DNA from 3 places in the Mesorhizobium sp. LNHC221B00 genome. Region 2 is predicted to be linked to each of the others. Evidence: predicted binding sites of a transcription regulator. Region 2 holds the regulator's gene; each other region holds the start of a gene.
The links. Region 2 encodes LexA, which represses DNA repair genes until DNA is damaged. Its sites were predicted from a motif close to TGTTCNNNNTGTGTTCNG; they were not measured.

Region 1 (10,230 bases), on a different contig from region 2:
CTTAGGCGGCCTACCCGCGCAGGCGGACCTTATGTTGGCTTTTTAGGGCAGTGGCGCATCTTCCTCTTGGGGAGTGAGGGGTGTGGACAAATACCGATACGACAATCGGTCCGACCAATGGCGCAAACGGAGAGGCGCACAGCGACGGCGTGCTCGTAGGCTGGCAGGCATTCCGAAGCGGCTGGTGTTCGTGACAGTGGCGGCGATGGCCGCCTTCGTGGCGCAGTTTGTCGTTCACCACAGCGAAGGCGCACTCGACCTCAACGTATCCCACTGGATTGGGCGTACTCCGGAGCCGATCGCCGGGGTGGCTTCCGTCATCGACGGCGACACGATCGAGATCCACGGACAGCGCATCCGCTTCAACGGCATCGACGCTCCTGAGTCCGCGCAGCAGTGCGACGACGCCAAGGGCTTTCGATATCAGTGCGGCGTCAAGTCGGCCGCTGCCCTTGACAAGTTCCTGACGCTCTCCAGGCCCACTCTTTGTACGTTCGTCTCGTGGGACCGTTATGGCCGCTATGTCGGGGACTGCCACCGCGCGGACGGCAAGAGCATCGCCGGATGGCTGGTTGAGAATGGCTTGGCCCTGGATTGGCCCAAATACAGTCACGGGGCCTATGCGAGGCAGCAGGCGAAGGCAGAGGCGGCAAAAGTCGGTCTGTGGGTTGGTGCCTTTCAGGCGCCCTGGGAATGGCGCGCAGAGCATGCCGGGGGCGTTAAGCCATCCACTATCAAGCCGCTCGGGATCATCAGCCGCCCTCAGGTGGCGCAGAGCTACTCCTGCCAGCCGCGCCGAACGTGCCCGCAAATCAGTTCTTGCGATGAAGCGAACTGGTATTTGGCCAACTGCCCCTGGGGCGGCAAGCTCGACCGCGACAAGGACGGCATTCCGTGCGAGAGCCTATGCTGAGACATGTGTCGGGTCCCAGTACAAGAGGCTCTTTGACAGTCATTAAGCCTGACGAGACCGCCTTAGGCATTTCCCTCGAATATAGCTGTCCGCCGATATTCAAATCTGAATTTCAAAGTATAATGGCCGGGGTGGAGATTTTCGACCAGATGGGGCCGCACAGCGCAGATCAGATTACAATTGAGATTCCGCCGAACTTTCGCAGTTTTTTGGATGGCGCGTTAGTTCGTGTCCAAGCTCAATATCCATCCCTTAGATTTGTCGCATCGGCTGCTGGGGTTGAGGTGGCTTGCATTTCTCCTGGTGATATGGCTGACGTGCGCAAAAGCGTGCTCCATGCCGTTTATCGAGAGAAGATCTACGTTGAGACGCTGCCGCTTCGGCAAGCCTTGATCGAAGCGGTGACAGCGAAATGACAGTGTGGCCACTTAAGTTTCGCGAGCGTGGCGATGGCGAATTTCTCTTAACCGACGATGCAGGCGGGTTCTTCCTCAGCGATCAGTCATTTCTCGAACGGTATGTCGGCAACAAACTATCGGCGGACGATCATACTTTTCTCCGTGAAAGTGGCCATTCGTTCGAACGGAAAGGCGACCCCGACTGGACGGCCTTTGCCTATCGATGGGCTCGACGCCAATCAAAACAGCAGGAACTTTCTTACGTTATCCTCGTGCCTACGCTGCGCTGCAATCTGACGTGCGGCTACTGTCAAGTTTCCCGAGCGCCGGAAAATGCACAAGGTTTCGACTGGAGCGAAGAGACGCTGAACGCCGCTCTCAGGCTTATCGGAGCGATGAAGGGGCCACGGATTAAAGTCGAGTTTCAAGGCGGCGAACCTTTGCTACGTGTCGATTTGCTTGAACAGATACGCTCATTCGCACGATCGAGGTTTCCCGGCAGCCAGTTTGTGGTCTGCACCAATCTCCAACGCTTGAGCGAGCGAGAATGGGCTTACCTCGACGAAGCGGACACCTTCGTCAGCACGTCGCTAGACGGAGATCGAAATACTCATCAGCGCCAGCGCACCCATGATGATGTTACAACCGATGCGTTCTTCAAAAACCTCGCCGACGCTGTGCGTCGCCTTGGACCGGGCAAGGTATCCGCGCTTCCACGATCGACGTTGATGAGCCGCCGGATTTCGAGGAACTCGTCGGCAATTTCGAGCGCTACGGGATGCAATCGATCTATCTCAGACCGATAAACTACCAAGGGTTTGCTCGTCGCCGAAAAACCGATCCGCATTCGATAGCCAAGTGGAATGCACTTCATTCCAGCTTCATCGACTACCTCATTGATAGGAACCATCGCACTGGTGGTTACGTCGAGGAATATTATTTCAGCCAGTGCCTAAGGAGATTCCTCAGGTCGGGGGCCGACGATCATGTCGATCTCCGCAATCCCAACTTCTTCGCTTCGGACTACATAGTCATTGATCACGACGGGCAGCTTTACCCGACGGATGAAGCCAGGATGCTTTCGCGCATAGGGCGCGTCGATCTTTCGATCGGCACGGTGATGGCCGGCATCGACCAAGCCAAGATCCGGTTGCTCAATAGTGCCTCGCTCAACAACTTTGATCCGGACTGCATCCACTGCGCCTATCAGCCCTTCTGCGGGACAGACGTTGTCGACGATCTGTCGAGGGACGGGCGAATTGACATGGCCCGCATCGATACCTGGTTCTGCCAACGACACATGCACGTCTTCGACAAGGTTGTAGAGGTTATCAGTCGGCGGGATGAAGCCGCGCTTCGATTGGTCGCTAAATGGGCCCGTGTGCCATCTTGGGGGGATCATATGATCCCGGTGCATACATGATCCCGCTCCGCCTCAAGATCGATACAAACGCTGTCGATCCATATGTGGTTCGGCTGCGGTCGTACGAAGGAATGCCTGAGCAACTGAGCAACGTCAGTTCGCTGGACGCAACATTGGCAACCGCCGACGGTGAAAAGGCGCTCTTTACAGGGGCGGCAGGCAGCCTTTGCTTGTTTGGGATCGACCCATCCGAGGTGAACGGTGATGTTGTGTTTGTCGTGCCATTTCGAAAAGCGGCACATCGGCTTATTCGGGCGAACTCGCGCCACAATACGCTTTTGATCACCGAACGCTGCGACCAACTATGCGCGATGTGCTCGCAGCCGCCGAAAAAGCAGCACGTAGACATGTTTCCGTTTTTCGAGACGGCCGTGCTTCTGGCACCGGAGAGTTCAACGATCGGCCTGTCAGGCGGAGAGCCGACCCTTTTCAAATCGGAGCTGTTCGAATTCCTGCGAAAGACGATGGAGCAGCGGCGTGACATCGACTTTCACCTCCTGACCAATGCGCAGCATTTTGATCGCGACGATCTCGCAAAGCTCCGTGATTTGGATTTGAGCCGAATCCTTTGGGGGATTCCCGTCTACTCCAGCGACAGCGCGACCCACGATCATGTCGTCGGAAAGCTTGGCGCCTTCGATCAGGTCAGGAACAACCTTTCCATCCTTTGCGAGGCTGGGGCAAAAATCGAGTTACGGACTGTACTTATGAAGCCCAACGCACCTGGGCTGCTGGACCTAGCGAAGTTCGTGACGGTCGCCCTACCATTCATCGACAAATGGGCAATCATGCAGCTCGAAAATATCGGCTATGGCCGAAAGAACTGGGATTCTCTGTTTTTCGACAGTTCCCTAGGCTTCGATTTGGTGAGCAAGGCGCTGGATTTCTCGATCAGCCGTGGCATCGACACCAAGCTCTACAATTTCCCGCTGTGCACCGTCCCCGCTCACTATCGAGCATTCGCGCCATCTACGATCTCAGATTGGAAACGGGCTTACGTTGAGGATTGCGTCGATTGCAGTCTTCGCAACGAGTGCGGCGGCTTCTTCCAATGGCATCCAAAAGTGCACGGATATGGAAGGTTTGGTGTCGCATGAAAAAACGGTTCTTCGCGATCCCATCCTTGATCGCAGCGGGGTTTATGCCGATAGAAAGTGTCGCGATGCCGCTCGCACCAACTAGCGATGGCGGCAAGACAAAATCGCTTTTTGATATCTTCAAACTGGATCACAAATACACGTTAGCTGGCCATAGCTCGCACAGCAGCCATAGCTCGCACAGCAGCCACCGATCTTCATCCGGAGGCACTTACTATCCGCCGCCGGCAGATTCAGCACCCGTCTATCAGGCACCTGCACCTCCCTATCAACCACCCATAGCGGCGCCGGCACCCGCTCCTCTTGCGACGCTTCCTGGAAATGCCAACAGGTTCAAAGAAATCGTTTTCCAAGTTCAATTCGCGATGCTTGCGTTCGGCTACTACAATGGGGACTTGGACGGGACGATGAGCCCCGAAATGCGGGCCGGCCTATTGAGATTGCAGTCGGACTATAATCTCAAGGTCACGGGAACGATCACCCCACAAACGTTGACTGCATTAGGGATTGTGGCCAACTAAGGATTTCCGATCGCCGCGTTCTGGCGTGGAACTGCCGGAGCGTCGCAGCGATGTATGCTCGAAAGTAGACCAGCCGAGCCCCTCCCAACTGGCCTTTCCGGCGCACGTTGAGTGATGACCGCTTTCGGGAAAGCCGCAATTTGCCACAATGGCAGACATAAGGCGCTTAATCCCTAAGGGGCGTATAGTCCGCTTTGTTCACAGCTGTCATCGCCGCGGTAACATGTTGGACTACAGCATTTCCCCGGCATCTGAGTTAATATTGCGGCTGAGGGACCCGAAGTCAGCCTTGGGAGGGCTGTGTGGACATTGCCACTTGGTTGCGAGGCCTCGGCCTCCAGCAATACGAGCAGGCATTTCGCGACAACGCGATCGATGCGGAGGTCCTGCCGGAACTGACCGATGCCGACCTTGAGAAGCTCGGGATGCTCCTCGGTCATCGCAAGCGATTCCGCAAGGCGGTCGAGGGGCTGGGGCCGTGGTCAAGGCATTCCGACCCGGCCACCGAGGACATCGCGCCTCAGAGCCGCACCCGGGACCTAAGCGCGGAGCGTCGACAGCTGACCGTCATGTTCGTCGATCTCGTGGGCTCAACGGCGCTTGCGACGCGTCTGGACCCCGAGGACCTGCGTGAGACCATCGGAGCGTATCACCGTTGTGTCGCCGATATTGTCCCTCACTTCGGCGGCTTCGTCGCCAAGTATATGGGCGACGGAGTTTTGGTGTATTTCGGCTACCCGCAGGCGCGCGAGAACGCCGCCGAGCAGGCGGTGCGCGCTGGCCTTGCTCTCGTCAATGCCGTTAGGCGACTCCCAGAGCCTGAGCCATTGCGGGTTCGTATCGGCATCGGCACCGGACAGGTCGTCGTTGGCGATCTGATCACCGCCGGCGAAGGGCAAGAGCGTGGCGTCGTGGGCGAGACGCCGAACCTCGCCGCCCGGCTGCAAGCTCTTGCTGAACCCGACGCGGTCGTGATCGGGCCGCAAACGCGGCAGCTGGTCGGCGATCTTTTCGAATATCGTGATCTTGGCGCCGTCGAGGTAAAAGGCTTTCCGGAGCCGATCCATCCTTATCAAGTGGTTCGTGAGAGCGCCGTCGAAAGCCGGTTCGAGGCGCTGCATGGGACGACGCCGACGCCGCTGGTCGGGCGTGAGGAGGAGGTCGATCTGCTGCAGCGACACTGGCATCGCGCCAAAAGTGGTGAGGGTCGAGTGGTGCTGCTCTCAGGCGAGCCCGGCATCGGAAAGTCGCGCCTCACCGTCACCTTGCAGGAACGGATCCAGAATGAGCCACACACCCGATTGCGCTATTTCTGTTCGCCGCACCATCAAGACAGCGCGCTCCACCCGACCATTGCGCAGCTAGAACGTGCCGCCGGGTTGGAGCGCGACGATCCGCCTGATAGCAAGCTGGATAAGCTTGCGGCCCTTATTGCCCCGGCGTCGCCGGAGGACGCGGCACTGCTGGCCGACCTACTGTCCTTGCCGACCGAAGGCCGCTTCCCGCCTCTCCAACTGACGCCCCAGCGTAAGAAAGAGAAAACCTTCGATGCGCTGCTCCGGCAGCTCGAAGACCTGGCGCGACAAGGTCCGGTGCTGATGCTCTTCGAGGACGTCCACTGGATTGACCCGAGCTCGCGCGAGCTGCTCGACCTGGTCATCGAGCGGGTGCCGCGCCTGCCGGTGTTGCTTCTCCTCACGTTCCGCCCCGAGTTTCAACCGCCGTGGACCGGGCAGGCGCACGTCACCGTTCTGGTCCTCAATCGACTCGACCGTCGTGAAGGCGCCGCGCTGGTCCAGCGGGTCGTTGGCAGCGGGGAGCTGCCGAGCGACGTTGTCGCGGAGATCATCGAGCGCACGGATGGGGTGCCACTGTTCGTCGAGGAACTGACCAAGGCGGTGTTGGAGAGCGGCAACGCCAAAACAGTGCTCTCAAAAGCTGCCGCGACGGCGTTGAACGTTCCCGCGACGCTGCATGCCTCGTTGATGGCGCGGCTCGATCGCCTCGGCTCAGCCGTTAAGCAGGTCGCACAGGTTGGCGCGGTTCTCGGTCGGGAGTTCTCCTATGAATTGCTGGCAGCGGTCGCACAGGGAAATGCCGTTGAGCTAGATGGCGCACTGGATCAACTCGTCGGCGCCGGTCTGGTGTTCTGCCGCGGGACGCGGCCACTGGCCACTTACCTGTTCAAGCATGCGCTCGTTCAGGACGCAGCCTATGGCACGCTGCTGCGCGCTAACCGCCAGGAGCTACATAAGCGCGTCGCAGATGTGTTGGAGGAAAAGTGGACCGAAATCACTGAAGCGCAACCCGAGCTCCTCGCGCACCACTTTCAGGAAGCTGGGGATTGGGCGGGCGCGCTCGATCACTGGCAAAAGGCGGGAAGGGCCGCCCTGGCCAGAGCTGCCACTCGGGAAGCCGTGTCTCACTTTGCCAGTGCTATCGACTGCAGCCGGAGACTTGGCGACGTCTCCGTCGGCGCCGAACGGATGACACGTCTCCACCTTGCGATGGCCAATGCATTGATGCAGGCTGAAGGCTATCGTTCTGAGCGCATTAGGAAGGCGCTTGAAGATGCACGTCTTGCTGCCGCGAACACTGCATCTGTCGAATTGCAATGTGACGTTGCGCTGTCACTCGCTCCATTTTTTTATGCCACTGGGCGCAATCAAGATTACTTGACCTTGGCCGAAGGGCAGCTCGCAAACTGTGCCGATCTCCTTCCAACCGCCTATCTGAGCGGTCTTTGGGCATCAAAGGGGATCGCTCATTCGAACCGGGGAGAAGAGCCGCTGGCAGCGGAGGCCTTGCGCAAGGCCCTTGATCTGATTGATCCGGTTGACCCAAGTCGTCGTATTTTGTTCGCCGGTGCGGATCAACCCCGTTTGTCTGCCCAGGCATATCTCAGCGGATCGCTGACGATATTGGGTTTCTTTGATGCTGCAGTCGAAGAGAAAGAGCGCCTGATGCTAAATTTTGATCAGATCGATAAGCCCTTCGAAGTCGCGTGGCGTCTTCTCGGGCATTGCGAATTGTGCGCGCTACTTGGTCAATACGAGGAACTCCTTGAGAGCGCTACGAAGATCGTCGAGATTTGCGAACTGCATGGCTACACGGCGCGTCGAAGTAGCGGTATCAGGTGGCGTGGTCATGCCCGCTCGCATTTAGGCGAACTTTATGCCGGCATCGATGATGTCCGGGAGAGCGTGGTTCTTTGGCGTGGGCAGGGCGTCGTATTCCATACCCCTGAGAAAACATGCGAACTTTGTGATCTTCTCCTGCGGGCCGGTCGCATCGAAGAGGCATCGCAAATGCTTGATAATGTCGATACCCTCGTTTTCGATACGGACGAGGCGAGCTACCTGGCAGAATGTATTCGCCTTCGTGGCCAAATCGCCGCGGGCAGAGATGACCTGACAGGTGCCGCGCACCTATTCGAAACAGCAATTGCTACTGCCCGTCGGCAGCAAGCGAGACTCTTCGAGCTTCGCGCCACAACGCAGCTAGCACAAGTTCTGGCACGTCAAGGTCGTCTCCATGAGGCCGCGACGCGTCTGGAAGCGGTGGTCCACACATTTAACACTAGGTATCCAATCGTCGACCTCATCGCCGCACAAAGGGCGCTGGATGCGCTGAGCCGTTGAGGTCGCACCATCTGAGTCGGTTGCGACAACGTAGTTTGCATCGATGTGATGCAAGCTTGGCTCGTTGCACGCCCGAGACTCGTGTTCGTTCGTTTGGACTGGAATGTAACGGAATGGTTGAGATGAGACGTTCACGCTTGTTCCCGCGTAGGTCCGAACATGGCTCAAGCGCGACCTTCAGTATGGTCAGCTGCGATGTCTGCTTTCGGGCGGACGCGAAATCCTCGGCTGCGGCCGCCATTGGGCGCTAAGCGGACAATCGCTTAATCCCAGCCCTGCTAAATCGAGCCGGCCATTCGCAGGCTGCAGGCGGGAGGCCATACTTCGGAAAGCCATCTGCGGCCGCGACGGGCATTTGTGACCGTCCTTGACCACACATTTCAACTCCAGAGCGGCGCCATCAAAGCTTCAGCTTCGCCCTTAGCGCATCAATTCGCTTGGAGGCCTCTGCTTTGCTGAAATCTTCGGCGTAATTTTGTCGTCGTCCGCCTGTTCGCACAATGTTTTGAGGTAGGAAGCCTGCGACGGAGTCATTGGCTCGTCACCAGTCGTCCACTCGTCAGGATCCTTCTTGATCTCGTCGCTTTTTGCACGGTCTGAGGCTTGCATTTCGTTCTCCTCATTCGGAACGACAGAACGCGTTTGATCTGCTTTTGTTCCTGTTCTAAGCCGCCGTATGCATTTGGCAGGCTAGGAACGAGGTAGGCCGCCAGGAAACATTTCTCCGGGTTTGTGATTAGGAGCGCATGGCCCGCTTCTTCTTCGATCTAACCGACAACGGAACCTCATTCCCGGACACGGAAGGCACCGACCTTCCAAGCCTAGAAGCTGCCGAAGACGAGGCGGCAAGGGCGCTGCTCGAAATAGCTCGAGACAACATGCCCGATGGCGCGTACCGCCAAGTCGTATTGCATGTTCATGACGGTACGAGCGCCCCAGTTTTTGTTGTAAAGGTCACGTTCGAGCTAATGCGCAACGGGTCTCTACCTGCCCGATCAGTCTGATTCCGTACAAGCATTTATTATTGAAAGATGGCCTTCAGCGGGCTTACAAATTCGGCTTGACCATTACTTTCAGGGGAGGCTGCGCTGGATTGCGTGAAGCCAAATGGCAATGCTCACCCTAGCGTTGAATTGGTCGAAGCCTGCGGAGAATGGCAGGTCCATGTAGTCGAAGACGGGCAGGAAAAATCCCTTTCATTCGACCTTAGGGCCTTCGCAGTCGCCTTTGCTGAAGGCCAGCGAATACGCCTGCATCTCGACAAGATCGTGCGACTGTAACGGCGATGGAGAGGCCACCAGATTTGCGCCCTTTTGGCCGCTACCAGTCCCGCCAATGGAGTGTGCTGTCCGCTGCCGCGAGGTCGACCACTGCCCAGCATAGACGTTCCATCACTCCATACGATGCCCAGGATTCCTGAGTGCGAAGAGGGAACTCTTCCAGCATCTCGAAGTTCGGGCTCGCACAGGAGAACCGAGATGCCCATCAATACAGCTGCCAACGACAATCGTCTTGCGAGCAAGAGGCCGGTCAAGGCGACCGAAGCCACGCTTAAAAATCAAATAGAAGAGGCCAGAGCGCGGCTTAGATACAAAATGGCACGGCGGGCGATGAAACTTAAGGCGAGACACTGAGATGCCGTGGTCGAGCGATGATAGGCGTAACGAGCAGGCAACAGCGGCTGCGGCACTTATTGTAGAAAAAGAAAGGGCCGAACGCGTTGCCAAAACTGCGCGGTTGAAAGAAGCCCGTCTGGCACAGGAACCAACCGTGCCATCGCCGATGAGGCGCAACTCAAAAGCTACGAAGAAGGTGCGCCGGATTTTTGTGGCAGGCTAGGAGGTGCATGACTCGCAATCACAACCGCCCAGCAGGAGCGCAGGTGGCTGCCTGTTGGCAGGCCCAACGATGCCTATGGCGGCTTCACGCGCTCGCACGACCTAGAATGAAACGGGGTAACCTCAAAGCCCGCTCAGCTTCTTCTGAAGGGTGATGCTCAAGCTAAGCAGCCGTTCACCAGTCTCGTCCCTGACAAAGATCGCTAATTGCTGGCCATCGAGGTCCTTAAGGAATTGTCGCGCCAAATCTCTGAGCCCCTCCATGCCCTCTCGGCATGCTGCCTCTATCCCATCACATTCGATCCCCTCATCATCTTTCATGACCTCGTCGCGGACACTGCTGTCAAAGAAATATCTCGCCATGGAACACCTCTATTACCACAACGCTTCAGCGGCCCT
Region 2 (10,230 bases):
AATGCGCGTATTCGCCACCGCATTTCAGGAGGGTGCGTGCCAGATTGGGCCAGGGCCTAATGTTGCACTGCGAAACCCGCCTTTCAATGCCAATCTTCTTGGGCCAGTTTGCTCCTAATCGATTTGATCGGCTATGCGCGCCAGGCTCTCCTCGCGCCCCAGCACGGCAAGCACGTCGAACACGCCTGGTGAGGTGCTTTTGCCCGTCAGGGCGGCCCGCAGAGGCTGCGCCACGGCGCCAAGCTTGTGGCCACCGGCCAGCGCGTAGTCGCGGATCGCGGCCTCCGCGGCCGCGGCCGTCCAGTCGCCCGACAGCGCGTTCAAAGCTTCGTGAGCGCCGCGCAGGATCTTGCGGGCATCGTCGTTGAGCAGGAGTGCCGCCTTGTCGTCGATCGGCAGCGGCCGCGTGGCAAACAGGAAGGCGGCGCCATCGACGAGCTCGACCAGCGTCTTGGCGCGCTCCTTCAAGCCGGGAAGCGCTGCCAGCAGTTGCGCCTTGTTGCGGTCGTCGAGGCGCGCGGCCATCGCCGGGCCGCCCTCGAGATAGGGCAAGGTGGCGATGAAGATGTCCAAGAGTTCGGCATCGGCCATGCGGCGCATATGGGCGCCGTTGATCGCCTCCAGCTTGGCGAAATCGAAACGGGCCGCGCCCTTGTTGACGTCGCCTATGTCGAACCAGGACACCATGTCCTTGATCGACATGATCTCGTCGTCGCCGTGGCTCCAGCCCAGGCGCGCCAGGTAGTTGAGCAGCGCCTCCGGCAGGTAGCCCATGGCGCGGTAGGCCTCGACGCCAAGCGCGCCGTGCCGCTTCGACAGCTTGGCACCGTCGGCGCCATGGATCAGCGGGATGTGCGACATCGACGGCACATCCCAACCCATGGCGTTGTAGATCACGGTCTGGCGGGCGGCATTGGTCAGGTGATCATCGCCACGGATGATGTGGGTGATGCCCATGTCGTGATCGTCGACGACGACGGCATGCATGTAGGTCGGGTTGCCGTCGGAGCGCAGGATGATGAAGTCGTCGAGATCCTTATTGGGGAAGCGCACCTCGCCCTGCACGCGGTCGTGCACCACGGTCTCGCCCTCGGTCGGTGCCTTGACACGGATAGCGCCCTTGACGCCGGGCGGGGCCTCGGACGGATCACGATCGCGCCACTGGCCATTGTAGCGCGGCGGCAGGCCCTTGGCGCGCGCCGCCTCGCGCATCGCCTCGAGCTCGGCGGGTGTCTCGTAGCTGTAATAGGCCTTGCCCAGGCGTACCAGCTCCTCCGCCACCTCGCGGTGGCGCGGCGCGCGCTCGAACTGCGAGACCGCGTCGCCATCCCAGCCCAGACCGAGCCAGGTGAGGCCGTCCAGGATCGCGGCCGTCGCCGCCTCGGTCGAACGCTCGCGATCGGTGTCCTCGATGCGCAGCAGCATCGTGCCGGCGGTATGCTTTGCGTACAGCCAGTTGAACAGCGCCGTGCGCGCGCCGCCTATGTGCAGGTAGCCGGTGGGCGAGGGGGCAAAACGGGTGACGACCTTGTCGGACATGGAACTCTCGGGAAGCGTCTGAGGCGGGTGTGGGTGCGCGGACTTTCGCGCGTCGCGCGTTCATGTAGCATAGGGCGTCAGGGGTGCAAGGGGCAGACCCAATGGCTGGACGAAGCCGGGGCTCGGATCAGGGCGAGGATGCCATTGTTGGCGTCAGCGAGCGGTCCCTGTTTGCGCTGCCGGCCTCGCTGCCGACGCAATCGCCTCTCGTGCCGGGTTCCGGCAACCAGCCCGCACCGGATATCCCCGCGCCAATTCAGTCCCCGGCCGGCAGGATCGTGCGTGTGCGTCGGCAACTCGGCCGGCTGTCATTGCCGCGCCTGCGCAACGGCATCACTGCGGCGGCGGAGCTGGAGCTTGACCGCGGCATTGGCTTCCTGCTGGTGCCGGTTTGCCTTGCAATCGGCGCGATCGGCTATTTTTCGCTGGCGGCCGAACCGGCTTTTGCCAGACCTGTCGCGGTGGTGGCCCTCATGGGCTTCCTGGCGATTGTCTCGCGCTCGTGGCCGAAAACCCATCTGTTCCTGACGGCGGCATTGCTGTGCGCGCTTGGCTTGCTCGCCGCCAAGGTCGAGACGTGGCGCACGGGAACCCAGATGCTGGGCTCGGAAATCTCGACGCAACTGAGCGGCCGCGTCGTCTCGATCGAAGAGATGGAGACCGGCCGCATCCGGCTGACCATCGACGTGACGTCGACCGCCCGGCCGAAACTGCGCTACGCGCCGGAAAGGGTCCGGCTTTCGGCACGCAAGATACCGCCGGAAATGACCGCCGGCTCCCTTATTGCCGGCTATGCCAAGCTGTTGCCGCCGACCGGTCCGGTGCGGCCGGACAGCTATGATTTCTCCTTCGACAGCTATTTCGCCGGCATCGGTGGCAGCGGGTTCTTTCTCGGCAATCCAAAAGTCGTTGCAGCCGACGACGCTGGCATGCCGCTGTCGGCCCGCCTTTCATCAGCGATAGAGAACGCCCGCGAAGCCATTGCCGACCATATCAGGGGCAGCGTCGGCGGCGCAGAAGGCGAGATCGCGGCGGCGTTGATCGTCGGCGTGCGCGCCGGCATCCCCGACGAAATCAACGAAGCGATGCGGCGCACCGGCATCTATCACATCATCTCCATTTCGGGACTGCACATGGCGCTGGTCGCCGGCACCATCATGGGGCTCCTGCGCGGCGCCTTCGCGCTGTTCCCGGATTTTTCCGCGCGCCGGCCGGTGAAGAAATACGCGGCCGCGGCAGCACTGTTGTCGATCGCCGCCTATCTCGTCATCTCCGGCATCGTCGTCGCTGCCGAGCGCAGCTTCATCATGCTGGCGGTGATGCTGATTGCCGTCCTGTTCGATCGCGCGGCGCTGACCATGCGCAATCTGGCGATCTCGGCGATCGCCGTCATCCTGGTTTCCCCGCATGAGGTGGTCGGACCGAGCTTCCAGATGTCGTTCGCCGCGACCGCGGCCCTAGTTGGCGCCTATGCCGGCTGGGCGGATCACCGGGCGGGAAAAACGAGGCCACCGCCGCCGAAGCGCTCCTTGCCCGGCTTCCTGACGCGAAAATTCCTGCTGGCGACAGGCGGATTGGCCATGACCTCCATCATCGCCGGCAGCGCCACGGCGCTGTTTGCCATCTGGCATTTCCAGCGGGTGTCGCCGCTCAGCCTGTTCGCCAATCTGGCCGTCATGCCGATCGTCTCAGTCGTGATGTTCCTGGCCGTTGCCAGCGCGCTGCTGATGCCGTTCGGACTGGATGCGCCATCCCTTTACCTGATGGGCAAGGGCCTGACCGCGATGATCGCCATTTCGGCGTGGATATCAGAACGCTCTCCGGTCGATGCGGTCGGGCTCATCTCACAGCAATCCGTTCTGCTGGTGGCAATTGCCCTGGTCATCGCGACGATGGCGACGACGTGGCTGCGGCTTGCAGCGCTTCCATTCGCGCTCGCCGGCTTGCTGGTGGTGTCCGACACGCGCACGCCGGATGTGCTGGTCTCGGAAGACGCGCGGCTGGTCGCGCTGCCGATCGGCGGTGGCGAACTCGCGGTCAGCCGGGCCCGGCCGAACGAATTCACCGTCGACAACTGGAAACGCGCGCTGAGATCCGAAACCATCATCCTGCCGGAGATGTTCGACAAGGCGGATGGACAATTCGATATTGCCGACGCCGTCAGCCTGCCGCCGGGAGCGCCGTTCTATTGCACTGACGGTGTCTGTCTCGCCAGGCACCCGTCCGGTGCGATCATAGCGCATGTCGAAGACCGCAAGGATACCTGGAAGGCCTGTGGCTTCGCCGACCTGATCATCGTCAACGACGCAACGGCCTACGACGCCTGCCACAATCCGCTGGTTCTCGTCGTCACCAAACGGCAGCTCGCCCGCAAGGGCAGCGCGGCCATCTTCTTCGACCGCCAATCGGCCACCGGTCCGCCAACCATCAGCTTCGCGGTGGACAGCCCGTATCGGCCCTGGCACGCGCAGCGAAAATTTTCGCGCGAGGCGAGGGGCCTGCAGCCCTATCGCAAACCTGACAAGCCAAGTGCCGTGCCGGCTCAGTAGCGCCTGATCAGCCCGACGAGCTTGCCCTGCACCTTGACCCTGTCCGGCCCGAAGATGCGCGTCTCGTAGGCCGGATTGGCGGCTTCAAGCGCAATCGAGGCACCCTTGCGGCGGAACCGCTTCAGGGTCGCTTCCTCCTCGTCGACCAAGGCCACGACGATCTCGCCCGGGCTCGCCGTATCGGCGTTGCGGATAATGACCGTGTCGCCATCGAAGATGCCGGCCTCGATCATCGAGTCGCCCTTGACCTCCAGCGCATAGTGCTCGCCGCCCATGATCATGTCCGGCGGCACCGAGATAGTATGCGTCTGATGCTGGATGGCATCGATGGGCACACCGGCAGCGATGCGACCCATGACCGGGATGGACACCGCTGGAACCGCATCGTCGTCATTGCCGGCAGCGGCAAAGCGCGACGGTGCCGGCTTGATCTGGCGGCCGAGGCTGCCCTGACCGAGACCGCCTTGGCCGAGACTTCCCTGGATGACACTTGGAGAGAATTTCTTCGCCGCGTTGAGGCCCGGCGCGATCGAATCGGGCAGCCGCAGCACTTCCAGCGCACGCGCCCGGTTGGGCAGCCGGCGAATGAAGCCGCGTTCCTCCAGCGCCGTGATCAAGCGATGGATCCCTGATTTGGAGGCGAGGTCGAGCGCCTCTTTCATCTCGTCGAAGGAGGGCGGAATACCGCTTTCCTTGAGCCGTTCATGAATGAACATCAAGAGTTCATGTTGCTTGCGTGTCAGCATGGCGGCCCCCAAGGTATCTGGACAAGGTTTTGATCCAGAATGGTTCTGATCCAGAATCGAAAAAACAAACCCAGAACAAACACTATCTGTTCCAGTTGTGTTCTGCAACCGTTTAAAGTTTAGTGAATTTGGTAAGAGGGCCGTAATCATTTGCAGGGCCGGACAGGCCGGAAATCGGGGATTTTCGCCCGTTGCCGCTCGTCGCCCGCATTGAAATGTTTTGGTTAATAGCCTGTGGCCTGTCTTGCGACATGGCTCGGCATCAGCCGACGGCAGAGCCCGGCGATGCCGATTTTCGCGCCTGCGATCGGCTTGCCTGCCGTGAACGAAACGAAATCAAAACGCCAACAATAGCTGGTTCGGAAGCAGGTACCGATCGCGGGCTTCGGCAATCTCGTCGAGCGTCGGACGATGCGGAGGTGCCGAAATCATCCGGCAACCGCTTTCAAGCTGCCGGCGCGCGCGACTTCCTTGTTCGCGTCGCCGTCCTCGCTGTGGACGTAGACGTGCAGCGTATAGCCGATGTGGGCCGTCATCAGCGCTTTTGCCCGCTCGATGTCGCGGTCCAGGGCGGCTTCCATGATTGCCGTGTGGTGCTCGATCGCCATCGCCTCGCGCAGCGCGTCCATGGCCTGCTCGTAGCCAGCCTTGAGGCCGGCCGCGGCTCGCAATGTCGGCGCCAGCCCAAGAAAGCGATGGTGCCGGCGCAGCTGGTCCGAGATCGTCGAGCGAAACCGCAACAGCCAGCTGGACGTCGCGGCGCTCAGCAGCGCGGCATGAAAAGCCTCGTGGTTCTCGTCCCACTGGTCGACGGCGGCATCCGAGGGATCGTCCACCGCGGTCTTGCAGCGGGCGAGCCGGTAGTGCGCGGTGACAACCGCGTCTTCCCATTTCCGGCCGCCGTTCTCCATCGATTCCTGGAAGAGCGGTATCTCGACGACCATCCTCGCGCGCGCCAGATCCTCAAGTTCGGCGCGGGACACGGGGGCGACCGCAAAGCCGCGATTGCTGATGGCGGTGACCAGGCGTTCGGCTTCGAGGCGCGACAACGCTTCGCGCAGCGGCGTCCAGCCAACTCCATAGGTGCCGCGCAGGGCGCTGAGCTTGAGCGGGGCGCCCGGCATGAGACGGGTGGTGAGGATGTCGCGCCGCAGAAGCTGGTAGGCGGCTTCCGTCTTGGTGGAGTTCTTTTGGTCCTGCATTGCGATCCATTCGGTCTCTGCCATTGGGAAATTATATATGATGGTGGGTGATGGCAAGAATTATATATAATGTTTGACATGCGCCGAGGGACTGACCATGATCGCTGGAGGTGCCCCGATAAGCGGCGCTGATCAAATCTGGGAGGAAATGATGTTGAAGTCGAAATCCGCTTGGCTGTCGGGATTGGCCCTGGCAGGCGCATTGATGGTCAGCGCCGGCAGCGCCGCGGCCGATCAGATCCGTATCGGCATCGCCAATTTCGGCGAGCATCCGCAATTGAACGCCGCCATAGCCGGCTTCAAGAAGGCGCTGACGGACAATGGCTTCGTCGAGGGCAAGGACGTCGTCTACACGGAGAGCCATACCAATTTCGATGCATCGCTGGTGCCGCAGATGATCGCCAAGCTGCAGGCCGAGCAGCCCAAGCTGATCTACACCATCACCACGCCGGTCTCGCAGATCGCCAAGAAGGCACTCGCGGGCTCCGGCATTCCGATCGTCTTTGCCGCGGTCACCGATCCGGTGGCGGCCAAGCTGGTGCCGTCGTGGGACGCGGGAGATGAAGGTATGACCGGCGCCAGCGATCTGCAGGATGTCGCCGCGGTGATGGCCTTCACCAAGAAGCTGTTGCCGAACGCCAAGCGCTTCGGCGTGCCTTACAATCCAGGCGAGGCCAATGACGTTGCCCTCGTCGAAAAGATCAAGGCGGCGGCGCCCGCGGCCGGCTTCGAGGTCGTGGAGGTCGGCATCGACAACGTCAATGACATCCAGCAACGCATCGCCTCGCTCGCCGGCAAGGCCGACGTCATCTACGGCCCGGCTTCGAACCTGATCCAGCCGGCGATCGCCGCCGTCTCCGCGGCCGCTCGCCAGGCCGGCATCCCGGTCGTCAACTCCGACGACAGCGCGGTCCGCAACGGCACCGTACCGGCAAGTTTTGCAGTCAACTACACGCAGGTCGGCGTCAACGCCGGCAACATCGCCGCTGAGATCCTCAAGGGCAAGGATCCGAAAACGATCGCGCCATCGCGCCCGGCCTACAACGACCACATGCCGCAAATCTCCCGCAAGGCGATGGCTGCGTTCGGCATCGAGATACCGGCTTCGATGGCCGATTGCGGGTGCATCGTCGACTGATATCGGGACTGAGGGGGGGGACGGCGGGGCGCCGTCACCCGTCAGGTCAGGGAGGAACGATGCTCGAGATCCGATCCGCGCGCAAAGTATTCTACAGGGGCCAGGCCGACGAGAAGATCGCGCTGGACAGCCTCAGCCTGTCATTGGCGACTGGCGAGTTCGGCATCGTCATCGGCTCCAACGGAGCCGGCAAGAGCAGCATGCTCAACGCCATTTCCGGAGCGCTGATCCTCGATTCCGGCAAGATCCTGATCAATGGCGCCGATGTGACAAACATGCCGGTGCACAAGCGCGCCGCCAAATTGGCGCGGGTCTTCCAGGATCCGATGCGCGGCACCGCCGCCAGCATGACGGTGGCGGAGAACATGCTGCTGGCCGATCTGCGCAGCCACAAGCGCACTCTGCGGCAAGGGCTGAACGCCACACGGCTCGCCTCCTACAAGGAGCGCCTGTCGATACTGGGCCTCGGCCTTGAAAATCGCCTCGACACGCGCGTAGACCTGCTCTCGGGCGGACAGAGGCAGTCCCTGTCGCTGATCATGGCGGTCGGCGGATCGCCTGATTTATTGCTGCTCGACGAGCATACTGCGGCGCTCGACCCGCGCACGGCCGAGATCGTCATGCAGGCGACGGTGCGCGCCGTCAGCGCGCTGAAGCTGACCACCCTGATGGTCACCCACAACATGCAGCACGCCGTCGACTATGGCAGCCGGGTGATCATGCTCGACGCGGGCCGGGTCCTGCTGGAAGTCACCGGCGAGGAAAAGGCGAGGGTCACGGTTATCGATCTGATCGGCCATTTTTCCGTCAAGACCGACCGCATGCTGCTGGCGAGCTGATCCCCATGGGCTTTATTCAGGAAGTTCTCTCCAGCTTCATCGCGATCATGCCGGTCACCCTGGCGCAAAGCCTGATCCTGGCCTTTGTCGTGCTCGGCATCATGATCCCGTTTCGCATGCTGAATTTTCCCGATCTCACCAGCGAAGGCGCGTTTCCGCTGGGCGGTTGCGTCTGCGGCGTGCTGCTGGCTGCCGGAGCAGCTTCGGTGACCGGCATCCTGGTCGCATTCATCGTGGGCTTCGCGGCGGGCTGCTGCACCGCCTTCATCCATCTGCGCTTCCGTATCCACACGCTGCTTGCCGGTATCCTGATGATGACGATGCTCTACAGCATCAATCTTCGCATCATGGGGAAGTCCAATCTCTCCGTCTTCGGTTCGCCCGCGGTGTTCGACTGGGTACCGTTCGCGCGGCCGGGTTTTCCGGCCAGCAAGATCGTCGTTGCCGGTCTTCTGGCGCTCGTCGTCTTCGTGGCGCTCTACATGTTCTTCAGGACCGAGAAAGGGACCGCGGTGCGCGCCGTGGGCGCCAATCCTGATATGGCCGAGGCGCAAGGCATCAATGTCTGGGCGGCGACCATCGGCGGCGTCGGGCTGGCGAGCGCGTTTTCGGCGTCAAGCGGCGCGCTGATGGTGCAGTCGCAGGGTTTCGCCGACGTCAATATGGGGCTGGGCATCCTCATCAACGGACTGGCCGCGCTGATGATCGGCGAGGCGGTTGTCGGCAAGCAGACGGTCTGGCGCCAGCTGCTGGCGCCCTTTGCCGGCGCGATCATCTACTACCAACTGGTGTCGTTCTGCCTTGCCGCCGGCATGCCGCCTCCCGATTTGAAGCTTGCTACGGGCCTGTTCGTGCTCGCCATGCTTGCTCTGCCAAGCCTCAAGCGCAGCCGGGGACCCGCGCCGGCTCGCGAAGCCATTCGTGAATAATCGAGGACATCACCAATCATGAACGCAACGCTCGACCTCAAGGCCGTCGAAGCCATGGATGCGGCGGATCCGCTACGCGCCATGCGCGACCGGTTCACATTGCCGGAGGGTGTGATCTACCTCGACGGCAATTCGCTGGGAGCAGCGGCGCCCGCCGTCTTTAACGAGCTGCAGAAAGCGGCGACCCAGGAGTGGGCGCAGGACCTCATTCGTGCTTGGAACACTGCCGGCTGGTTCGACATGCCGGTCGCGCTTGGCGACCAGCTCGGCCGCCTGATCGGCGCGGCGGCCGGCCAGACGGTGGTCTGCGACACGACCTCGATCAACATCTACAAGGTACTGCATGCCGCACTCGGGATGCGGCCGGACCGATCGGTCATCGTCGCAGAGGGCGACAGCTTTCCGACCGATCTTTATATGGCCGAAGGCGTGGCCTCGACGCGGCCGGGCACCGTGCTGCGGCTCGAAGGCGTCGATGCGCCTGATATTGAAGAGCTGATCGACGAGCGCGTCGCGGTCATCCTGGTCAACCACGTCAATTACAAATCCGGCCAGCTGCGTGACATGGCCGCGCTGACACGCAAGGCCCACCAGGCCGGCGCGCTGATCGTCTGGGATCTCTGCCACACCGCAGGCGCCTTGCCGGTCGAACTCGACAGCGCCAATGCCGATTTCGCCATCGGCTGCACCTACAAATATCTCAATGGCGGCCCGGGCGCACCGGCCTTCATCTATGCCGCAAAGCGTCATCACGGCGATGTCCACCAGCCGCTGAGCGGCTGGTGGGGCCATGCGCGGCCGTTTGCCTTCGAACAGGGTTTTGCCGCCGGCAGCGGCATCCGGCGCTTCCTGTGCGGCACGCAGCCCGTGCTTTCGATGCGGGCGCTGAAAGGGGCGCTGGATATCTGGGACGATGTCGACATGACAGCGGTGCGCACGAAGAGCATTGCGCTGACCGATCTTTTCATCCAGCTCGTCGAAGCAAGATGCGGTGCCTATGGCCTCGAACTGGAGAGCCCGCGGGACGGCAATCAGCGCGGCAGCCAGATTTCCTTCATGCATCCGCATGGCTACCAGGTGATGCGGGCCTTGATCGAGCGCGGCGTGATCGGAGACTTCCGCGCGCCGTCGACTATCCGCTTCGGCTTCACGCCGCTCTATGTCGGCTACAGAGACGTCTGGCAGGCGGTCGAGGTGCTGGAGGACATTTTGCGCACTGAAGCTTGGAAAGAGGCGCGATTTGCGGTCAAGACGGCGGTGACTTGAGAAACTAGAGCCGGGTGCGGAC
Region 3 (10,230 bases), on a different contig from region 2:
TCGCCCGCGTCGTCGGCGGAACCGAGGTGCAACTCGTGCTGGCCGATCAGCTGATCTCGCGAATCGTCGTGCATTCAAGCCGGCAGTCGGGTCTCAGCGGCGTCTATTCGGAGCTGCTCGATTTCGACGGCTGCGAAATCTACACGACCGGGCAGCCGGAACTTACCGGCAAGACCTTCGGCGAAGCGGTGATGGCGTATGAGCACTGTGCGCTGATCGGCCTTTGCGACCCGCAGGGGCGCGTCGATCTCAACCCGTCGTCGGATCTGGTGATCGGCAAGGACATGCGCGCCATCATCATCGCCGAGGACGATGCCGCGATAAAGCAGGGAGGTACCGGGATCAAGATCGACGCGGCGGCGATCCACGGCCCTCGGCCCCTCGAGACGAAGCCGGAGCGCATGCTGATCCTCGGCTGGAACCGGCGCGGTCCGATCATCACCTATGAACTGTCGCGCTACGTCGCGCCTGGTTCGATCCTGACCATCGCCGCCGATACGCCCGGGCTCGAGCAGGAAGTTGCCGGACTGATGGTCGCCAGCGACAATCTGTCGGTCAAGTGCCGCATCACCGACACCTCGAGCAGCGCAGCACTGGCGAGCCTGGACGTGCCTTCCTACGATCACGTGCTCGTCCTCGGCTACAGCGAAACCATGGCGGCGCAGCCGGCCGACACGCGCACGCTGGTGACGCTGCTGCATCTGCGCAAGATCGCCGATGATGCCGGGCTGCACATCTCCATCGTCAGCGAGATGATCGACGTGCGCAACCGGGAGCTCGCTGCGGTGACCAAGGCCGATGACTTCGTCGTCAGCAACCGGCTGGTCAGCCTGATGTTGGCGCAAGCATCCGAAAACCAACACCTCGCCGCGATCTTCGATGATTTGCTCGATGAGAAGGGCTCCGAAATCTACATGCGCCCGGTCGCGGATTATGTCGCAATCGACCAGCCGCTGACCTTCTGGACGATCGCGGAATCGGCGCGGTTACGCGGCGAGATCGCCATAGGGTACCGGCGCATCCGCACTGGAGATGCCGACCAAAGGGCGCTGGGTGGCGTCATCGTCAACCCGCTGAAGTCGGAAGCGCTAGCCTATCAGCCGGAGGACAGGATCATCGTGCTGGCGCGGGACTGAGAGCAATTCCAGGAAGATTGTAAAACGGATTTAAGCGGAAATCCCTGCCGCTCGCGCGCGTGCCAGAAGCCGTTCGGCCAGCCGCAGGTGCGGGCGGTCGAACATCTTGCCGTCGATGCCGACGACGCCGGGATCTCCCGCCGCCGCGAACGCCTCGACGATTGCCCGGGAGTGTTTCACAGCCTCCGTCGACGGCGTGAAGGCAGCGTTGATGACAGGCACCTGGTCGGGGTGGATCGCCATCTTGCCGGTGAAACCGTCGCGCTCGGCTTCGGCGCATTCCTCGGCGAAGGCCGCCATGTCGCGAAAATTCGGGAAAACCGTGTCTATAGCTGCGACTTCCGCCGCACTGGCGGCGAGAATGGTCATGGTGCGGGCAAGGCGGAATAGATCGGTGTACCGGCCGTTCTCGTCGCGTGCAGATCGCGCGCCGATCGCCGCCGACAGGTCTTCCGCGCCCCAGGTGAGGCCGGCCAGCCGCGCGCTTGCGCCGGCATAGGTCACGGCGGCAAGCACACCGGCCGGGGTTTCGGTGATGATCGGCAGGATTTTGATCGCGCCGTCCGCGAGGCCATTTTCGGCCTCGCGAACCCTGAGCTTTGCCGAGAGCTGCTGCACATCCTGGCCGCTGTTCGACTTGGGCAGCATGATGCCATCCGGCTTCGCCGGCACGAGCGCGGCAAGGTCGTCGTCCGTCAGCCCGGTCGACAGGTCGTTGACCCTGACATAGATCGCCGAGCTGGGTTGGCTCCGGCGTCCGGCGATGAAGCGTGCCGCGATCGCGCGCGCCGTTGCCTTGTTCTGCGGCGCCACTGAGTCCTCGAGGTCGACGATGACCACATCGGCGCCGACGCCAAAACCCTTTTCCAGCTTCCGTTCGGAATCGCCGGGAACGAACAGCAGCGAACGCATCAGCCCGCCTTCTTCAGCATCATTGCTTGCCTGATACATTTGGCGACGAGGTCACCATGCTGGTTGTAGGCGCGGTGCTCGAATTCGACGATGCCGCGATCGGGCTTCGATTTCGATTCCCGCACCGAGACGACCGTGGTCTCGACGCGGATGGTGTCGCCATGGAACACCGGATGCGGAAACACGGTCTCCTTCATGCCGAGATTGGCGACCGTCGTGCCGACCGTGATGTCGTTGACCGAGATGCCGATCATCAGGCCGAGCGTGAACAGTGAGTTGACCAGCGGCTTGCCCCATTCGCTCTTGGCGGCGAAATCGAAGTCGATATGCAGCGGCTGCGGGTTCAATGTCATCACCGAAAACAGCATGTTGTCGCTTTCGGTGATGGTCTTGCGCAGCGTGTGCTGGAAGACGTGGCCGACGACGAACTCCTGGAGATAAAGCCCGGCCATTTTCTGTCTCCTTCGCTGCTGACGGTTGATAAGCGCTGCAAATCGGCCCCGCAAGCCAGTTAATGAACATGGTGAACCGTTCGTAAACCATTTGTGCCTACGGTCATGACCGGGGCCAGAAACCTTCTGGCTAGGGGCGTAAGCAGACGGCATGGTTGTTGTTTCGCATTTCCTGAAGTGGATCTACACGGCCAGGGTGTCCGAGCGGGCCGCCGCGGCAAGCGCGCTGGCCCGTGCCTACATCAATTCCGAATTGCCGTTCGAGGACCGCTGCGCCGCCGAGGCCGCGCTGACGCTGCTGCTCGACGATGCCTCATCGAAGGTGCGGCTGGCGATGGCAGAGGCGCTGTCGATGAGCCATCACGCGCCGCTGCAGATCATCAGCGCGCTGGCCTCCGACCAGCCGGAGGTTGCCGGCGTAGTGCTGGCGCGGTCGCCGCTGCTCACCGACGCCGACCTGATCAACCGCGTGGCGGCAAGCCAGAAGGCAACACAGACGCTGATCGCCGATCGGCCGCTGGTCTCGATGGCGCTGTCGGCGGCCATCGCCGAGATCGGCGAGGCGGAAGCCTGCGCGGTGCTGCTGGCCAACAGCGGCGCCGATATAGCGTCGCTCAGTTTCCGCCGCATGGCTGAGCGCCATGGGCATCTGCCCCTGGTGCGCGAGGCGCTGATATCGGATATCCGCTTGCCTGCCGACTGCCGGCACATGTTGCTCATCAAGCTCGGCGAGACATTGAAAACATCACCGCTGGTCATGGCTCTGATGGGCGCCGCGCGTGCCGAACGCGTCATGCGCGACGCTTGCATCAAGGCCTCGGTGACGTTGATAGAAGGCACGCGCCCGGAAGAGCACGCGGCACTGATCGAGCATTTGCGCCTGCGCGGCGATCTCACCGCGAGCTTCCTCATCCGCACCATCGCGCACGGCAAGGTGGATTTCTTCGGCTCCACGCTGGTCGCGCTCAGCCAGCAATCCGAACAAAGGGTGAGGGCGCTGCTCGCCGGCGGGCATGATGTCGCCCTGCAGGCGCTGTTCCGCAGCGCTGGCCTCGCCGCCGCCACGCACGCGATCATCCTGCGGGCGCTGAAAATCTGGCGAGAGGTCGCCAATGGCAAGCGCGTCGCTGGCGTGCAGGAGGTCAGCTGGCTGATGCTCAAGGAATTGGGCGGGCAATCCGCGGACGGCGACCTCGCCACCCTGGTCAAGTCGATCCATCTCAATGCGCTGCGCGAGAACGCGCGCGGCCATGCGCTGGCGATCGCCGCGGCCTAGTCTCGGAACCCTCCGGACGACGGGATGGTCTCGATGCCACTGCGTTGTCGGCGCAAAGAAACGGTATTATGTTTGAAGAATGGGCTATCCATTCGCAACGCCTCTCACCGTGCCGGCCGAGATCAAGCCGCTGATCGATGAAATCAGGGTTCGCCTGAATCCCGATTCTATTTGGCTGTTCGGTAGCCGAGCACGTGGCGACAATCGGCCTGACAGCGATTAGGATATTCTCGTTGCCTTGCCGGATGATGCTAGGCCGGAACTGCTGGATCCACTTATCGGTTGGGCAATTCAGCACGAAATCGGAATTCCCGCGACAATCTTGTCCACCACATCCAGCGCTTTGGCTGCAAGTTGGAATTCACGAAATACGATCGCGTATGACATTGCCAGAGACGGACGTCGATTGGATGTCTGATCAGTGGACCATCGCCAGCGCGCTTCGATTGGCGAACGGGGCATCAGCGATGCGAGTATGCTGGCTGCATCAGGCTCCCGTAACGCCGCCTATCTTAGCCAGCAGGCGATGGAGCAGATCATCCGAGCCTTGGCGACCTCGGAGGCGATTCACATCGATCGTCACGACGCACACCAGCTCGACAAGATTGTAAGGCGCTTTCCGGATGATCACGCCGAGAAGACGGCGTTGAAGTCACTCGTTTGGCTGGAGGCTTATGCAACTACTTTTAGGTATACGTTGCCTTCTGGTCAGATACCTCGCGCGCCCGACAACGCTAAACTCCGGAAAGCCATAGATGACATCGCGAGCCTTATCTTGCGGGTGGCGAGGCATTTCAAAGTCGACCTTGTCGATGAATCAAAGGCAGCCCAGACGGTGATGCCTATGCGCAGACCCGGTCCGCAATGACGTTCGCCTAAGGCCTGTTGTTCGCAAAGAAATCCGGGAAATCCTCCATTGCCGCGGCGATGATGCGCAGTGACGCCGCGATCTGCAGCATGTCGCCGGTGGCGTCTTTCTGGGCGATGGCCGCCGCATATTGGCGGGCGACGGCGATGGTCGCCGTCTGCGGATCGCCTGGGGCGCGGAAGAGCAGTTCGTGTGCCAAGCCTCTCAGGAAGTTGGCGATCGAGAGCGCGGTTTCGGGCGCAATGGCATGGTTTTGGCTCGTAGCGCGCAGCCGAAGGATCTCGAGGCCGACCGTGACGGCGACGACGCCGCCACCCAGAACCGCCTCGCCCTTCCTGCCCGAATTCTGCACCAGCGGCATCAACTGGTTGATGCGGTCATAGGCGAGGCTTTCGAAGGCCGAACGCCTCGGCACACGCTCGTGCAGGCAAAGCCGCGCCAGATCCTCGCGCATGGCGCGCACGATGCGGTTGGCCGCGAGCCACGGATCGGCGGGCAGTACAATGAGGAAGACACCGATCGCCAGCAGGATGCCGACCAGCACCGACGCCGAGCCGGCGGAGAACGGGCCAGGATCGTAGGTCATCGCCTGGTGCGGACTGAGGAAGGCGAGGAAGTTGATGGCGAAGGCGGTGGCTACGCCGACATAGCGTGGATTGGCCATGCCCAGCGCCGTCGGCACCAGGATCGGCACGACAAACAGCACGAACCAGCCGAAGCCGGGCAGGGCGGGCAATGCGATCTGGCCGACGAGAAAGGCAAAAGGCAAAGCCAGCAGCGTTCCCTTGAAGAAACCCCAGGACACCTGCACGGGATCGGGGCGGGCAGCAAACAGGCTCGACACGACGGCAACGAGAATGACGGTGCCGGCCGCTTCCGACCATTTCGTCGTCAGCCAGAAGGCCGCGACCAGCAGTGTCGCAAGGGCCGCGCGCACGGCGTTGCGCGCCGCGCCGGGATAGTCGCGGTGTACCACGAGGGCCGGCTGCTGGCTGGCGGGACCTGGGCGACGCGTGACCGGCGCGCGCAAGGCATCGAGCCCGCGCAGCACCTGCTTCAGCGCCTCGGCGAAATCGGCGGCGATGGTGAGGCGGGTGATGGTGCCTAGCTTGTCGTCCTGGTCGGCCGGGGCATCGGGCATCCGCCGGGCCCTGGCCGAGATCGCGTCGAGCCGGGCCACCCAAGGCGCGGTGTCATCCAGCGCGCCGGGTTTGGTCGCCAGTTCGCCGACAAGCAGCTGCAACTCCGAGCGCACCGGAATGAGCGCTGCGTTCTTCGGCGCGGCGTGCGAATGCAGGGCACGCGCGGCCGAGAGTGCCGACAGCAATTGTCCGATGGTGCGCCGCACGGGGTGGGCGCGCGGCGCGAAGCTCGGCGCCTCGAGCCTGGCATAGGCGCGCATCTCGCCAAGTGTCTGGGTGTCGGCGACCAGCTTCCTGTGCAGGCCGGAAAGCGTTGCCGGATCGCCGCCGGAGAACGCACCGCCGGCATAGGTCGCAAGATCGATGATGCAGCGCTTCAGCCGCGAGATGATGGCGTCACTGGCCAGCTTGGGCAGGATCAGCCGGCTTGTCAGGCCGGCGAAGACAATGCCGAGCACGATTTCGGCACAACGCGCGACCGCGAGGTCCACGACCAGATGCGGCTGCCCGAAGGCGGGCAGGCCGATGATCATCGCGGTATAGCCGGCGAGTGCCGCACCATAAGCTTCGGGATTGCGCAGCAGCGACGAGACGAAGGTGCAGATGCCGATCCAGACCGCGAGCACCGTCACCAGCAACCAGGGGCCGGTGCCGAACGCGGTGGTGATGCCGATCGCCGCGACGCCGCCCACAAGCGTGCCGAGCAGCCGGTAAAAGCCCTTTGCCAGCACCATGCCGGCGACCGGCTGGGCAACGATGAAAACCGTCATCATCGCCCATTGCGGGTGGTCGAGCTTCAGCGCATAGGCGACCAGAAGCGCGATCAGGCCGGCCGAAACGGTGCGCAGGGCGAAAATCCAGTCCGAACGCGTCGGCTGCGTCAGCCCGGCCAGATTGGTGTCGAAATAGTCCTTCAGCCGCACCCAGGTCACATGCTGGTCTCCGTACCCGCACGGACAAGGTAGAGCAGTGGGCGGCTAGATATCCAGCACTTCCGCCTCGGCGAATTCGGCACGTTCCTGGATGAAACGGAAGCGGGCTTCCGGCTTGGTGCCCATCAGCTCATCGACCCTGTCCTTGGTGGCCGAATCGACTTCGTTCACATCGACCCTGAGGAGTGTGCGCTTCCTCGGGTCCATGGTGGTCTCCTTGAGCTGCGCGGCCATCATCTCGCCCAGGCCCTTGAAGCGGCCAAGCTCGACCTTGCCGCGCCCGGTGAATTCGGTGCGCAGCAGTTCGTCCTTGTGCGCGTCGTCGCGGGCGTAGGCGACCTTGCCCCCCTGCCTGATCGAGTACAGCGGCGGCACCGCGAGATAGAGGTGTCCACCACGCACCAGCGCCGGCATCTCCTGGTAGAAGAAGGTGATCAGCAGCGAGGCGATGTGGGCGCCATCGACGTCGGCGTCGGTCATGATGATGACGCGGTCGTAGCGCAAATCCTCATCGCGGTACTTCGATCGCGTGCCGCAGCCGAGCGCCTGGATCAGGTCCGATATCTGCTGATTGGCGGCCAGCTTGTCATTGCCGGCGCTGGCGACGTTGAGGATTTTGCCACGCAGCGGCAGCACCGCCTGGCTGGCGCGGTCGCGTGCCTGCTTGGCCGAGCCGCCGGCCGAGTCACCTTCGACGATGAAGAGTTCGGCACCGGCGGCGGCGTTCTGGGTGCAGTCGGCCAGCTTGCCTGGCAGGCGCAGCTTGCGCACCGCGCTCTTGCGCGACACTTCCTTTTCCTGGCGCCGGCGCACCCGTTCGTCGGCGCGCGCGATCACCCATTCGAGCAGCTTGGAGGCTTCCTGGGGATTGTCGGCCAGCCAATGGTCGAATGGATCGCGGATCGCGGTCTCGACAATACGAATGGCCTCGATTGTCGCCAGCCTGTCCTTGGTCTGGCCGACGAATTCCGGCTCGCGGATGAACACCGACAGCATGCCCGCCGCCGAGATCATGACGTCTTCCGAGGTGACGATCGAGGCGCGCTTGTTACCCACGAGCTCGGCATAGGCGCGCAGGCCCCGCGTCAGCACATTGCGGAAACCGGCCTCGTGCGTGCCGCCTTCACCGGTCGGGATGGTATTGCAGTAGGAATTGACGAAGCCGTCGCCGCCGAACCAGGTCACCGCCCATTCGAGCGAGCCATGGCCGCCTTGCTTGTCGCTCTTACCGGCGAAGATTTCGCGCGTCACCTGGAAATCGTCGCCCAGCGACGCCTTGAGATAGTCCTTCAGTCCGCCTGGAAAATGGAATTCCGCCTTGGCCGGCGTCTGGTCCTTTTCCTTGATCAGCGACGGATCGCAGGTCCAGCGGATCTCGACACCACCGAACAGATAGGCCTTCGAGCGCGTCATGCGGTAAAGCCGCGCCGGCTGGAACGCGGCACCCTTGCCGAATATCTGCTCGTCGGGGTGGAAGCGGATCTTGGTACCGCGCCGGTTGTGGATTTCGCCAAGGTGCTCGAGGCCGCTGACCGGAACGCCGCGCGAGAATCTCTGCCGGTAAAGCTGGCGGCCACGCGCGACTTCGACCTCGAGATGATCCGATAGCGCGTTGACCACGGACACGCCGACGCCGTGCAGGCCGCCTGAAGTCTCGTAGACCTTGGAATCGAACTTGCCGCCCGAATGCAGCGTCGTCATGATCACTTCGAGCGCAGGTTTCTTGAATTTCGGGTGCGGATCGACCGGAATGCCGCGGCCATTGTCGGTGACGGAGAGATAGCCGTCGGCCGAAAGCTCGACATCGATGAAAGTGGCGTGGCCGGCAACCGCCTCGTCCATCGAATTGTCGATCACCTCGGCGAACAGATGGTGCATCGCCTTGTCGTCGGTGCCGCCAATATACATGCCCGGCCGGCGCCGCACCGGCTCCAGGCCTTCCAGCACCTCGATGTCGGCGGCGCTGTAGCCCTCCGAACCGTCGCGGCTTGCCGCCGGCCGCTTGGCTGCCGCCTGCACCAGCGGATCCGCCGGGCGCGCCGGTGCGCGGACCGGCTGCGGTTGCTTGTCCAGGTCGCCGAAAAGGTCGTTGTTGTCGTCCATGCCTGCCATAGGTCCGGTGCTGCGAATCACCCGCCGATACTGCCACGCTTTTCAGCGCCAAGCGACGGAGGTTCCTGTTACGTTCGGGGATCCGGCCCGTCTTATCCTAAAACCATTCGATAACCAAGCGGGCGGAAATAGGTCGAATGCCGTCGTTCTGCGTTCCTGATTCTTTAACAATGCCACGTAGCGTGAGCCCAACATAACAAGAAACTACGGGCATCAGGGGTTTGGGCGTGAGGGGCAAAGCCATAACGATGATCGGTATCGCCGCCGTTTTCGGCGCGATCTCGATCTTTGCCGCGGATTTCTGGGTCAAAAGCCAGGCCGATGCCCAGGAGAAGACGGCCTCGATCGTCGCTCCGGCCCCGCCCAAGATCGAATTCAAGACCATCGTGGTGGCGAACGCTCCGTTGCGCTACGGCATGGAACTCGATCGCACGAAGCTCATCGAAATTCCCTGGCCGCAGGATTCGCTGCCGCAGGGCGCCTTTGCCACGATCGATGGACTGCTCGGCGAAGGCGGCCGCGTCGTGCTGTCGCCGATCGAGGTCAACGAACCGGTGCTGCTCACCAAGCTGTCGGGGCCGAACGGCCGGGCGACGCTTTCCAACATGCTGACGCCCGGAATGCGGGCGGTTACCATCCGCACCGATGAGATCGCCGGTGTCGGCGGCTTCGTCACGCCGGGCGACCGCGTCGATGTCGTGCTGACGCGCGATGCCGGTGAAATCCAGGAGGTCGCCAAGAACGCGCAAGGGGCGGCCGGTTCGACCATCACTTCCGAAATCGTCGTCGCCGACGCCAAGGTGCTGAGCGTCGGCCAGGGCGCCGACGAGCGCCAGACAGCGCCGCAGATCGCCAATTCCGTGACCCTCGAGGTGACGACCGAGGGCGCCCAGAAAGTGGCGCTTGCCCGCACCGTCGGCACGCTGTCGCTGTCGCTTCGCTCGGCCAGCGAAGGCGGCGACGGCAAGAACGGCGTCACCACCATCTCCTCCTTTGGCGGATCGGTGGCGTCCAAGGCGCAGGCCACGGCCGGCTCGTTATTCGATGCCATGACCAAGGAGCCGGAGAAGCCGAAATTCAAGACGGTCATCGTGACGCGTGGCACGAAGGCCGAGGAATATCAGGTTCCGGCGCGGGACCAGAAGTAAAAGGCCGGTGGGGACCGGGTGGGACGGGACAATGCTGATGCGTACCCTATATGGAATGACGGGCCGGTCGTGCTTCGTGCGCGCCCTGGCGATGGCGGTTTCGCTGGCCGCGGGCGCGATGCTCGCCTTCGCCGGCGCGGCCAGGGCGGACAATGACATCGTCTATGTCTCGGCGACCAAGAATGCGTCGATCAAAGTCGCCAAAGGCAAGCCCAAGACGATCATCACGAGCGCGGCTTTCTACCAGATCGT

Region 1: the regulator LexA is predicted to act here: its motif matches at 8,637-8,654, upstream of X741_RS01600 (DUF3072 domain-containing protein).
Region 3: the regulator LexA is predicted to act here: its motif matches at 8,891-8,908, upstream of parE (DNA topoisomerase IV subunit B).

What each region holds. Positions count from the first base shown of each region.
Region 1 covers NZ_AYWR01000038.1:17,677-27,906, forward strand. Annotated here, with positions in the region: gene X741_RS01000000167275 (thermonuclease family protein) at 185-913, shown strand; gene X741_RS138005 (hypothetical protein) at 946-1,329, shown strand; gene X741_RS1000000171270 (radical SAM protein) at 1,326-2,117, shown strand; gene X741_RS1000000171275 (hypothetical protein) at 2,090-2,734, shown strand; gene hxsC (His-Xaa-Ser system radical SAM maturase HxsC) at 2,731-3,831, shown strand; gene hxsA (His-Xaa-Ser repeat protein HxsA) at 3,828-4,352, shown strand; gene X741_RS137995 (AAA family ATPase) at 4,655-7,993, shown strand; gene X741_RS01600 (DUF3072 domain-containing protein) at 8,414-8,602, opposite strand; gene X741_RS137990 (hypothetical protein) at 8,740-8,997, shown strand; gene X741_RS1000000170165 (hypothetical protein) at 9,472-9,627, shown strand; gene X741_RS137985 (hypothetical protein) at 9,955-10,194, opposite strand; gene X741_RS137980 (Crp/Fnr family transcriptional regulator) at 10,207-10,230, opposite strand, start outside.
Region 2 covers NZ_AYWR01000006.1:178,854-189,083, reverse strand. Annotated here, with positions in the region: gene gltX (glutamate--tRNA ligase) at 115-1,539, opposite strand; gene X741_RS155930 (ComEC/Rec2 family competence protein) at 1,641-4,088, shown strand; gene lexA (transcriptional repressor LexA) at 4,082-4,834, opposite strand; gene X741_RS155940 (GntR family transcriptional regulator) at 5,263-6,036, opposite strand; gene X741_RS155945 (ABC transporter substrate-binding protein) at 6,188-7,174, shown strand; gene X741_RS155950 (ABC transporter ATP-binding protein) at 7,234-8,013, shown strand; gene X741_RS155955 (ABC transporter permease) at 8,019-8,942, shown strand; gene kynU (kynureninase) at 8,961-10,208, shown strand; gene kynA (tryptophan 2,3-dioxygenase) at 10,213-10,230, opposite strand, start outside.
Region 3 covers NZ_AYWR01000013.1:231,927-242,156, forward strand. Annotated here, with positions in the region: gene X741_RS148355 (hypothetical protein) at 1-1,136, shown strand, start outside; gene X741_RS148350 (CoA ester lyase) at 1,167-2,048, opposite strand; gene X741_RS148345 (MaoC family dehydratase) at 2,048-2,500, opposite strand; gene X741_RS148340 (DUF2336 domain-containing protein) at 2,652-3,776, shown strand; gene X741_RS148335 (HEPN domain-containing protein) at 4,198-4,644, shown strand; gene X741_RS148330 (FUSC family protein) at 4,652-6,718, opposite strand; gene parE (DNA topoisomerase IV subunit B) at 6,764-8,821, opposite strand; gene cpaB (Flp pilus assembly protein CpaB) at 9,058-9,978, shown strand; gene X741_RS148315 (type II and III secretion system protein family protein) at 10,010-10,230, shown strand, end outside.